Regions from separate parts of the Halomonas sp. THAF5a genome, predicted to be linked through region 1. Evidence: riboswitches for the same ligand, from Rfam matches in the RefSeq annotation. Region 1 holds a riboswitch; the other holds the start of a gene.
What was found. Region 1 has a riboswitch for thiamine pyrophosphate ahead of FIU83_RS04905 (sodium:solute symporter). Riboswitches for the same ligand answer to the same signal wherever they lie in the genome.
Positions count from the first base shown of each region.

Region 2: it holds a riboswitch for thiamine pyrophosphate, as region 1 does, so the genes downstream of both, thiO (glycine oxidase ThiO) here and FIU83_RS04905 (sodium:solute symporter) in region 1, are expected to answer to the same signal.

Region 1 covers NZ_CP045417.1:1,092,222-1,096,425, forward strand. The annotation lists gene FIU83_RS04900 (ISL3 family transposase) at 1-138, opposite strand, end outside; gene FIU83_RS04905 (sodium:solute symporter) at 311-1,753, opposite strand; TPP riboswitch at 1,837-1,957, opposite strand; gene FIU83_RS04910 (ABC transporter ATP-binding protein) at 2,234-3,175, shown strand; gene FIU83_RS04915 (ABC transporter permease) at 3,172-3,945, shown strand; gene queF (NADPH-dependent 7-cyano-7-deazaguanine reductase QueF) at 3,947-4,204, shown strand, end outside.
Region 2 covers NZ_CP045417.1:2,193,537-2,197,740, forward strand. The annotation lists gene grxD (Grx4 family monothiol glutaredoxin) at 1-321, opposite strand, end outside; gene argF (ornithine carbamoyltransferase) at 492-1,412, shown strand; gene FIU83_RS09815 (hypothetical protein) at 1,511-1,816, shown strand; TPP riboswitch at 1,908-2,030, shown strand; gene thiO (glycine oxidase ThiO) at 2,092-3,192, shown strand; gene thiS (sulfur carrier protein ThiS) at 3,189-3,398, shown strand; gene FIU83_RS09830 (thiazole synthase) at 3,398-4,204, shown strand, end outside.

The sequences.
Region 1 (4,204 bases):
GGCGTGGTCACAGCCGCTGCAGACAGGCGGGGTCAGGTCATCGGGCTCCAACTGGAGCCGTAGCGTCTGAGGATCCAGGAACTCGTGGTGGGCGACAGTGAACCCTTTCCAGAACAGGCTGAGCGGGGTAGCATCCATGGCAACGGCGGTGTCCGTAGGCTGACGTTTTGGCGAATATCAGCTTACTCGGATTCACCGCCGTTTCTCTATCCAGCCCTCGCCTCAAGCCCTGCCTGTTTCACGCTGATCTGCGAAGAACCATAAAAAAACGCCCCGTTCGAGGGGCGTTGTCGTGTGAGGCGAAAGGTGCTTACCCCTCGAAGCGTCGCGCGCCGGCGCTCAGCACCGCGAAGTCGAAGCGCTGCTTGGCCGGAAGCACTACCAGCAGCGCCAGGCCCGTCACGACCGGCATGAAGGTGGCGAGCAGGAAGGACTCCATGAGCGTGGTCAGGGCATCGCCCGGGGCCGGGAAGAGGGTGAGGCCGGCGATCAGGCCGCTGACGGTGGCGAGCACCGCGGCACGCCCATCGAAGCGGCGGTTGAAGAGCCCGAAGAAGACCGGGAAGGCCGCCGCGCAGCAGAGAAGGTCGGCCAGCAGGAAGAGGTAGAGCACGCTGTAGCCCTGGGCGGCGACGAAGGTCACCGGCAGCGCCAGCAGCAGGATCAGCCACCGCGACAGGCGCATCAGCCGCTGGTCGCTGGCGCCGGGCAGCAGCCGTCCGCCGTCGACGGCGATCATGCTCGAGGCGGCGCTCAGGGTGGTGTCGGCGCTGCTCATGACCAGCGCCAGGCCGAGGAAGATCAGGCCCACGGCGAACCAGCCGGGGATGTCGGCGAGCAGCACGCTGAACAGCGCCACCGAGCCGTCGCCGGGCAGCCCCAGCCCCACGAACGCCAGCCCGAACAGCCCCATCACGAAGATCATCGGCGCGCTCAAAAGGCCCCCGAGCAAAAAGCCCAGGGCCACCGCGCGGTTGCTCTGGGCGGCGTAGACCCGCTGCCAGTTGCCCTGGTAGAAGAGCCCGGTCAGCATCACGGCCAAAAAGAAGGTGAGGCCGGCCTTGAGCCCGCCCAGGTCGGTGATGTCAAGAAGCCGCGGCGCCGTCGCCTCGAGGCCGGCGAGGGTGGGGGTGAGGCCGCCGGCGGCCTGCCAGCCGACGATCAGTAGCACGGCGAGCAGCGGCAGGATCACGACCATCTGCACCTTGTCGGTGAAGATCGAGGCGCGCAGGCCGCCGTACAGGGTGTAGAGCAGGGTGGCGGCCATCACCACCGAGCTGGTCGCCCAGAGCGGGACCGGCGCCAGCAGCCCGACCATCTTGGCGATGGCGGTGACCCCCGCGGCCAGGGAGATGAACAGGTAGAACAGCATGATCACCAGGGTGAAGGCGTACATGGGGCGCCCGTAGCGGCTCATCACGAACTCGGTGAGCGTGTGGCCGCCCGGCGAGAGCTCGCGCAGGCGCCGCCCCAGCGGAATCATCACCAGCCTGGGGGCCAGCGAGCCGAGCGCATAGCCGGCGATGGCGCCCAGCCCGCCCCAGGTGGCCGCCTGGGCGGGGCCGAACAGGATCCAGGTGCCCAGCGTCGAGGCCATCAGGGTCAGCACCGTGGCGGTGGCGCCCTGGCTGTTGCGGGCGATGATGAAGTCCTCGAGGCTCTCGTTGTGGCGGCGGGCGTAGAGCAGGCCCGGCACGGCAAACAGCGCCGCGAAGGCGATGAGCCACCAGAAGGCGTGGGCGGTCGACAGCATGGCGTTCTCCCTAGCATAGAATGGCCCGGCGCGATGCCGAGCGTCGCTACGAGAGGACGCAATTGCGTTGGGTGAGAAGCGTTGCCGGATGGCACTTCCTTCCCTTCGCCGGCATGATCCGGATCAGGTTCGAAGGGTTACCGGTCGTGCCGCCGAGGCACGGGGCCGGAATCTCAGTCCGCGTGGACTCCCCCAGGAATGCATCCTAGCGTAGGGCCCCGGCGTCACCGGGTCAACACGGCCCGCGCCGCCCGCGGCAACGATGAGCATGCGAACTGTCATGCCGGTGGCGTAAGATGGTAGGCCGCGACGGGGCGCAGGCACCGGTCGCTGCCTGACGTGTGGCTCGAGCGGCGGAAGGGCCGCGGCTTGAATTGCGCGGCGCCGCCCCCATGTCAGCGCCCCGTGTGTTCGGGCCGCGCGCCCTTTTCCGGCGAGTGCCGGCATGGCACCTCATTCATCTTCAGTACGGGATCTTTCATGGCCGAACCGGCTCTCTCCATCCGTGGGTTGACCAAGGTCTACGGCAATGGCTTCCAGGCCCTCAAGGGCATCGACCTCGACGTCGCCCAGGGCGACTTCTACGCCCTGCTGGGCCCCAACGGCGCCGGCAAGTCGACCACCCTGGGCGTGGTGTGCTCGCTGGTGCAGAAGACCGCGGGGAAGGTCTCGATCTTCGGCATCGACATCGACACCGACTTCGCCCGGGCCAAGTACCACCTCGGCGTGGTGCCCCAGGAATTCAACTTCAGTCAGTTCGAGAAGGTCATCGACATCGTGCTGGCCCAGGCGGGCTACTATGGCATGTCGCGCCACGAGGCGCTGCCCCGCGCCGAGCAGCTGCTGCGCGATCTCGGCCTCTGGGACAAGCGCCACGACAGCGCGCGGATGCTCTCCGGCGGCATGAAGCGCCGGCTGATGATCGCTCGCGCCCTGATGCACCGCCCGAAGCTCCTGATCCTCGACGAGCCCACCGCCGGCGTCGACATCGAGCTGCGTCGCAGCATGTGGGAGTACATGCGCCGCATCAACCGGGAGGAGGGCACCACCATCATCCTTACCACCCACTACCTCGAGGAGGCCGAGAGCCTCTGTCGCCGCGTGGGCATCATCAACCACGGCGAGATCATCCGCGACACCAGCGTTCGCGAGCTGCTCGCCGAGCTCGACACCGAGACCTTCCTGCTCGATCTCGCCCATCCGGTCGAGGCGGCCCCCGAGGTCGAGGGCTTCGAGATCCATCGGGTCGACGACGCCCAGCTCGCCGTGGTGGTGCATCGCGGGCAGCGCCTCAACGACGTCTTCGAGGCGCTCACCGAGCGAGGCATGCAGGTGATGTCGATGCGCAACCGCGCCAATCGCCTCGAGGAGATGTTCGTCTCCATGGTGGAGGACGGCCAGCAGAAGGAAGCGCGCTCATGAGTCCCAAGCAGATCGTCATCGCCCTCTGGACCCTGGTGATCAAGGAGATCAAGCGCTTCACGCGGATCTGGCCCCAGACCCTGCTGCCGCCGTCGATCACCATGACGATGTACTTCATCATCTTCGGCAACCTGATCGGCTCGCGGATCGGCGAGATGGACGGCTACAGCTACATGGACTTCATCGTCCCGGGGCTGATCATGATGGCCGTGATCACCAACAGCTACTCCAACGTGGCATCATCCTTCTTCTCCAACAAGTTCCAGCGTTCGATCGAGGAGATGATGGTCTCGCCGATGCCCAACTGGGTGATCCTCTCCGGCTTCGTGCTCGGCGGCATGGCCCGCGGCCTCGGTGTGGGGCTGATCGTCACCGGCGTGTCGCTGTTCTTCACCCGCATCGAGATGGCCCATCCGCTGCTGACGCTGTTCGTGGTGGTGCTCACCTCGGCGCTGTTCGCCATCGGCGGCTTCATCAACGCCCTGCTGGGCAAGAAGTTCGACGACATCTCCATCGTGCCGACCTTCGTGCTGACGCCGCTGACCTACCTGGGCGGCGTCTTCTACTCGATCTCGCTGTTGCCGGACTTCTGGCAGGGCGTCTCGATGCTCAATCCCATCCTCTACATGGTCAACGTCTTCCGCTACGGCTTCCTCGGGGTCTCCGACATCCCGGTGGGCTGGGCGCTGGCGGCCGTGCTGGCCTTCATCAGCGTGCTCTACGGCGTGGCGCTGTGGATGCTGAAGCATGGCAAGGGCATCAGGAGCTGACATGACCCACCATCGACCCGACACTCTCGCCCAGGCCCCCCTGGGGCGCGAGTCCGCCTATCCCGAGTACTACGACGCCGGGCTGCTCTATCCCATTCCCCGGGCCGCCAACCGCGCGCCGCTGGGCATCGAGGAGGGTGCCTTGCCCTTCGTCGGCGAGGATGAGTGGCACGCCTTCGAGGTCTCCTGGCTCAATGCCCGGGGCAAGCCGCTGGTCGCCGTGGCGCGCTTCCGGCTGCCGGCCGAATCGCCCTACCTG
Region 2 (4,204 bases), 1.1 Mb from region 1:
GGCGCGCGCGGCGGCGGCCTTGATCAGCGTCTCCAGCTCACCGGACTGGTGCATCTCGGCGACGATATCGCAGCCGCCGACCAGCTCGCCCTCGACCCACAGCTGCGGGAAGGTCGGCCAGTTGGCCACCTTGGGCAGCTCGGCACGGATGTCCGGGTTGTCCAGCACGTTGACGAAGGCGAAACGCTCGCCGCAGGCCATCAGCGCCTGGACGGTCTGGGCGGAGAAGCCGCACTGGGGCAGCTGCGGCGTGCCCTTCATGTAGATCAGGATGGGGTTTTCGCTGATCTGGCGCTGGATGTTCTCGACGGTAGTGCTCATGACGTCTCCCTGGCTCGTTGACGGGACTCGGCGGAAGGGCCCCGGGGATTTCGGGCAATACCCGACCGTGCGGGTCGGCCTTGTGATGCCGCCATTCTACTGATGCCGGGCGCGTTGCGCATCCCCCGCGGGCTGGCTAGGATGGTCGTTTTTTCCCGTGGAGCGCCCCCATGGCCACTCGCCATTTCCTCACCCTGCTCGATCTCAGTCCCGATGAGCTGCGCTACCTGATCCAGCGCGCCATCTCGATCAAGAACGGCCTGAAGACCCACGGGCCCACCTATACCCCGTTCGCCAACCGCACCCTGGCGATGATCTTCGAGAAGTCCTCGACGCGCACCCGGGTCTCCTTCGAGACCGCCATGGCGCAGTTCGGCGGCCATGCGCTCTTCCTGTCGCCCCGCGACACCCAGCTCGGTCGCGGGGAGCCGATCGGTGACACCGCCCGGGTGCTGTCGGAGATGGTCGACGCGGTGATGATCCGCACCTTCTCCCACGAAGGCCTCGAGGCGTTCGCCCAGGCCAGCACCGTGCCGGTGATCAACGCCCTGACCGACGACTACCACCCCTGCCAGCTGCTGGCCGACGTGATGACCTGGACCGAGCTGCGCGGCAGCGTCAAGGATCGCACCGCGGTATGGATCGGCGACGGCAATAACATGTGCCACTCCTGGATCAACGCCGCCCGCCAGTTCGAGTTCAACCTGCGCGTGGTCTGCCCCGAGGGCTACGAGCCGCGCCAGGACATCCTCGAGGCCGCCGGCGACCGGGTCAGCATCATGCGCGACCCCGATGCCGCCGTGGCAGAGGCCGACCTGGTCACCACCGACGTCTGGGCCTCCATGGGTCAGGAAGAGGAGCAGGCCAGGCGCGAGGCGGACTTCGCCGGCTTCCAGGTCACCGAGGCGCTGCTCGATCGCGCCCGGGAGGACGCCCTCTTCCTGCACTGCCTGCCGGCCCACCGCGGCGAGGAGATCAGCGAGACCCTGCTCGACGACCCGCGTGCCGTGGTCTGGCAGGAGGCGGGCAATCGCCTGCACGCCCAGAAGGCGCTGCTCGAGTTCCTGCTGCTGGGCCGCGTGGAGAGCTGACGGAGACGCGGCGGAGGTCGCCTTATACCTTGGTATGACATCGACCTTCGTCGCATGTATAATGCGCTGCAGCAACCCCATCCAGGAGATGCGGCAGCATGACAGATTCCCTTTCCAGCCACAGCGGCATGCAGCGCAGCCTGCGCCAGTGTCTCTCCCAGATGGCCACCCTGCTCTATCGACATGGCCATGTGCTCGAGACGGTGACCGTCAGCCATCGTGGCCTCGATCGCCAGGCCCTGAAGGCCCTGGACTCCGCCACCAGCGACTGGGCCCCCTGCCAGAAGATCCTCGAGAACAGCCAGGCCGCCACCTGGAACGACCAGCAGCGCCTGGTGCTGACCGGCCTCGGTCGCGAGCTGCTGTTCGACATGTTCGGCGAAGGGGCCGCCGACTGCGCCTGAGCCCGACGCTCCCCCACCCCGCACGACCTGCATGAAGACGATGCCCGGATGCGCCCTCGATTGCGCGCCCGGGCATTTTTGGTTAGGTTGTGACAACTTGTCGGGGAGCCCCGGTACGCTCGAGGTGAGGTACACGGGGGCTGAGATCGGTACGGCCGAACCCGTTGAACCTGATCAGGTTGATGCCTGCGGAGGGAACAAGCTGTCGTCTCGCCATGCAGCCCCCTGTCGTCATCCGCCTGTTCCTCCGCGCCTCCTGCTGGATGGACAACGCCATGACACCTCACACCGATCGCACCATCGCCGTGGCCGGCGCCGGCCTGCTGGGCCGCCTCGTCGCCTGGCAACTGCTGCGCGACGGCCATGCCGTCACCCTCTATGACGCCGGCGACCTGGAAGCGCCCGCCGCCGCCGCCTGGACCGCGGCCGGCATGGTCGCGCCGCTCTGCGAGACGGCGGTCTCGGAGCGCAGCGTCTTCGAGATGGGGCAGTTCGCCCTGGCCCAGTGGCCGCGCTGGCTCGAGGCACTGGACGCCAGCGGCCTGTGGCACCACCAGGGCAGCCTGATGGTGGCCCACGCCCAGGACATGGGCGAGCTCACCCAGTTCCGACGCGACCTCGCCCACGTGCTGGAAGAAGCACCGCCCTGCCGGGCGATCGACGACGCCGAGATCCATCGCCTGGAGCCCGACCTGGCGGCGAGCTTTCGCCAGGGCCTCTACCTGCCGGACGAGGCACACCTGGACAACCGCCCCCTGCTCGCGCGCCTGCTGGCCGAGATACGCCGGCTGGGCGGGACCTGCCACGCCCACTGTCCCGTTGCGACCCATCCCGGCGAAATCGAGACCGGCGACGGCCGCCGCGCCTTCGACCTGGTCATCGACTGCCGCGGCACCGGCGCCCGCCAGCATCATCCCAGCCTGCGCGGCGTGCGCGGCGAGACGCTGCACGTGCAGACCGCGGAGATCCACCTCTCGCGCCCGGTGCGCCTGATGCACCCCCGCTACCAGCTCTATGTGGTGCCCAAGCCCGACCAGCGCTTCGTCATCGGCGCCACCCAGATCGAGAGCGAGGACCGCTCCCCGGTCTCGCTGCAGTCCTCGCTGGAGCTTGGCAGCGCCCTCTACACCCTGTCGCCGGCCTTCGCCGAGGCGCGCATCCTGGAGCAGGGGGTCAACCTGCGGCCCGCCTTCCGGGACAACCTGCCCCATGTCACCGAGCGCGATGGCCTGATCACCGCCAACGGCCTGTTCCGCCACGGCTACCTGCTGGCGCCGGCGGTGGCCTGCCACCTGCTGGCCCGCATCCGCGGCCGGGGCGAGACGCCCTTCGCCGAGACCCTCACCGGACATCCGCCCCAGGAGAGCGCCGCATGACCGAGATCACCCTGAGCCTCAACGACCAGACCGCCCGCCTGCCGGCCGACACCGCGCTGGCGGATGCCCTTGCGGCCTGGCACTACGCCGAGCGGCGCGTCGCCGTGGCCATCAACGGCGAGTTCGTGCCCCGCTCCGCCTACGCCGAGCGCATCCTCGAGGACCGCGACCGCATCGATATCGTTGCCCCGGTGGGAGGCGGCTGATGACCATGATGAACGAACGACACGACGACGCCCTGACCCTCTACGGCGAGACCTTCTCCAGCCGCTTCCTGCTGGGCACGGCCCTCTACTCGTCACCCGCGGTGATGGAGGCCTCCATCAAGGCCTCCGGCTGCGACATGGTGACCCTGGGACTGCGCCGCCAGAACCCCGCCGACGGTGACGGCGACGCCTTCTGGCAGATCCTGCGCGACAGCGGCTGCCGGCTGCTGCCCAACACCGCGGGCTGCCGCTCGGCCCGGGAGGCCATCACCCTCGCCCAGATGTCCCGGGAGATGTTCGACACGCCCTGGATCAAGGTCGAGGTGATCGGCGACGACTACAACCTCCAGCCCGACCCCTTCGGCCTGCTGGAGGCCTGCCGGACGCTGATCGACGACGGCTTCAAGGTACTGCCCTACTGCACCGATGACCTGGTGCTCTGCCAGCGCCTGCGGGAGGCGGGCTGCCAGGCGCTGATGCCCTGGGGCGCGCCCATCGGCACCGGCCGGGGCCTGATGAACCGCTACGCCCTGCAGACCCTGCGCGAGCGCCTCGACGTGCCACTGATCATCGATGCCGGCCTCGGCGCCCCCTCCCAGGCCGCGGAGGCCATGGAGACGGGCTTCGACGGCGTGCTGCTCAACACCGCCGTGGCCAAGGCTCACCGGCCGCCGCTGATGGCCGAGGCCTTCGCCGAGGCGATCATCGCCGGGCGCAAGGCGTATCGCGCCGGGCTGATGCAGCAGCGCCAGACCGCCAGCCCCAGCACGCCGACCCTCGGCCAGCCGTTCTGGCACAGCGGCGGC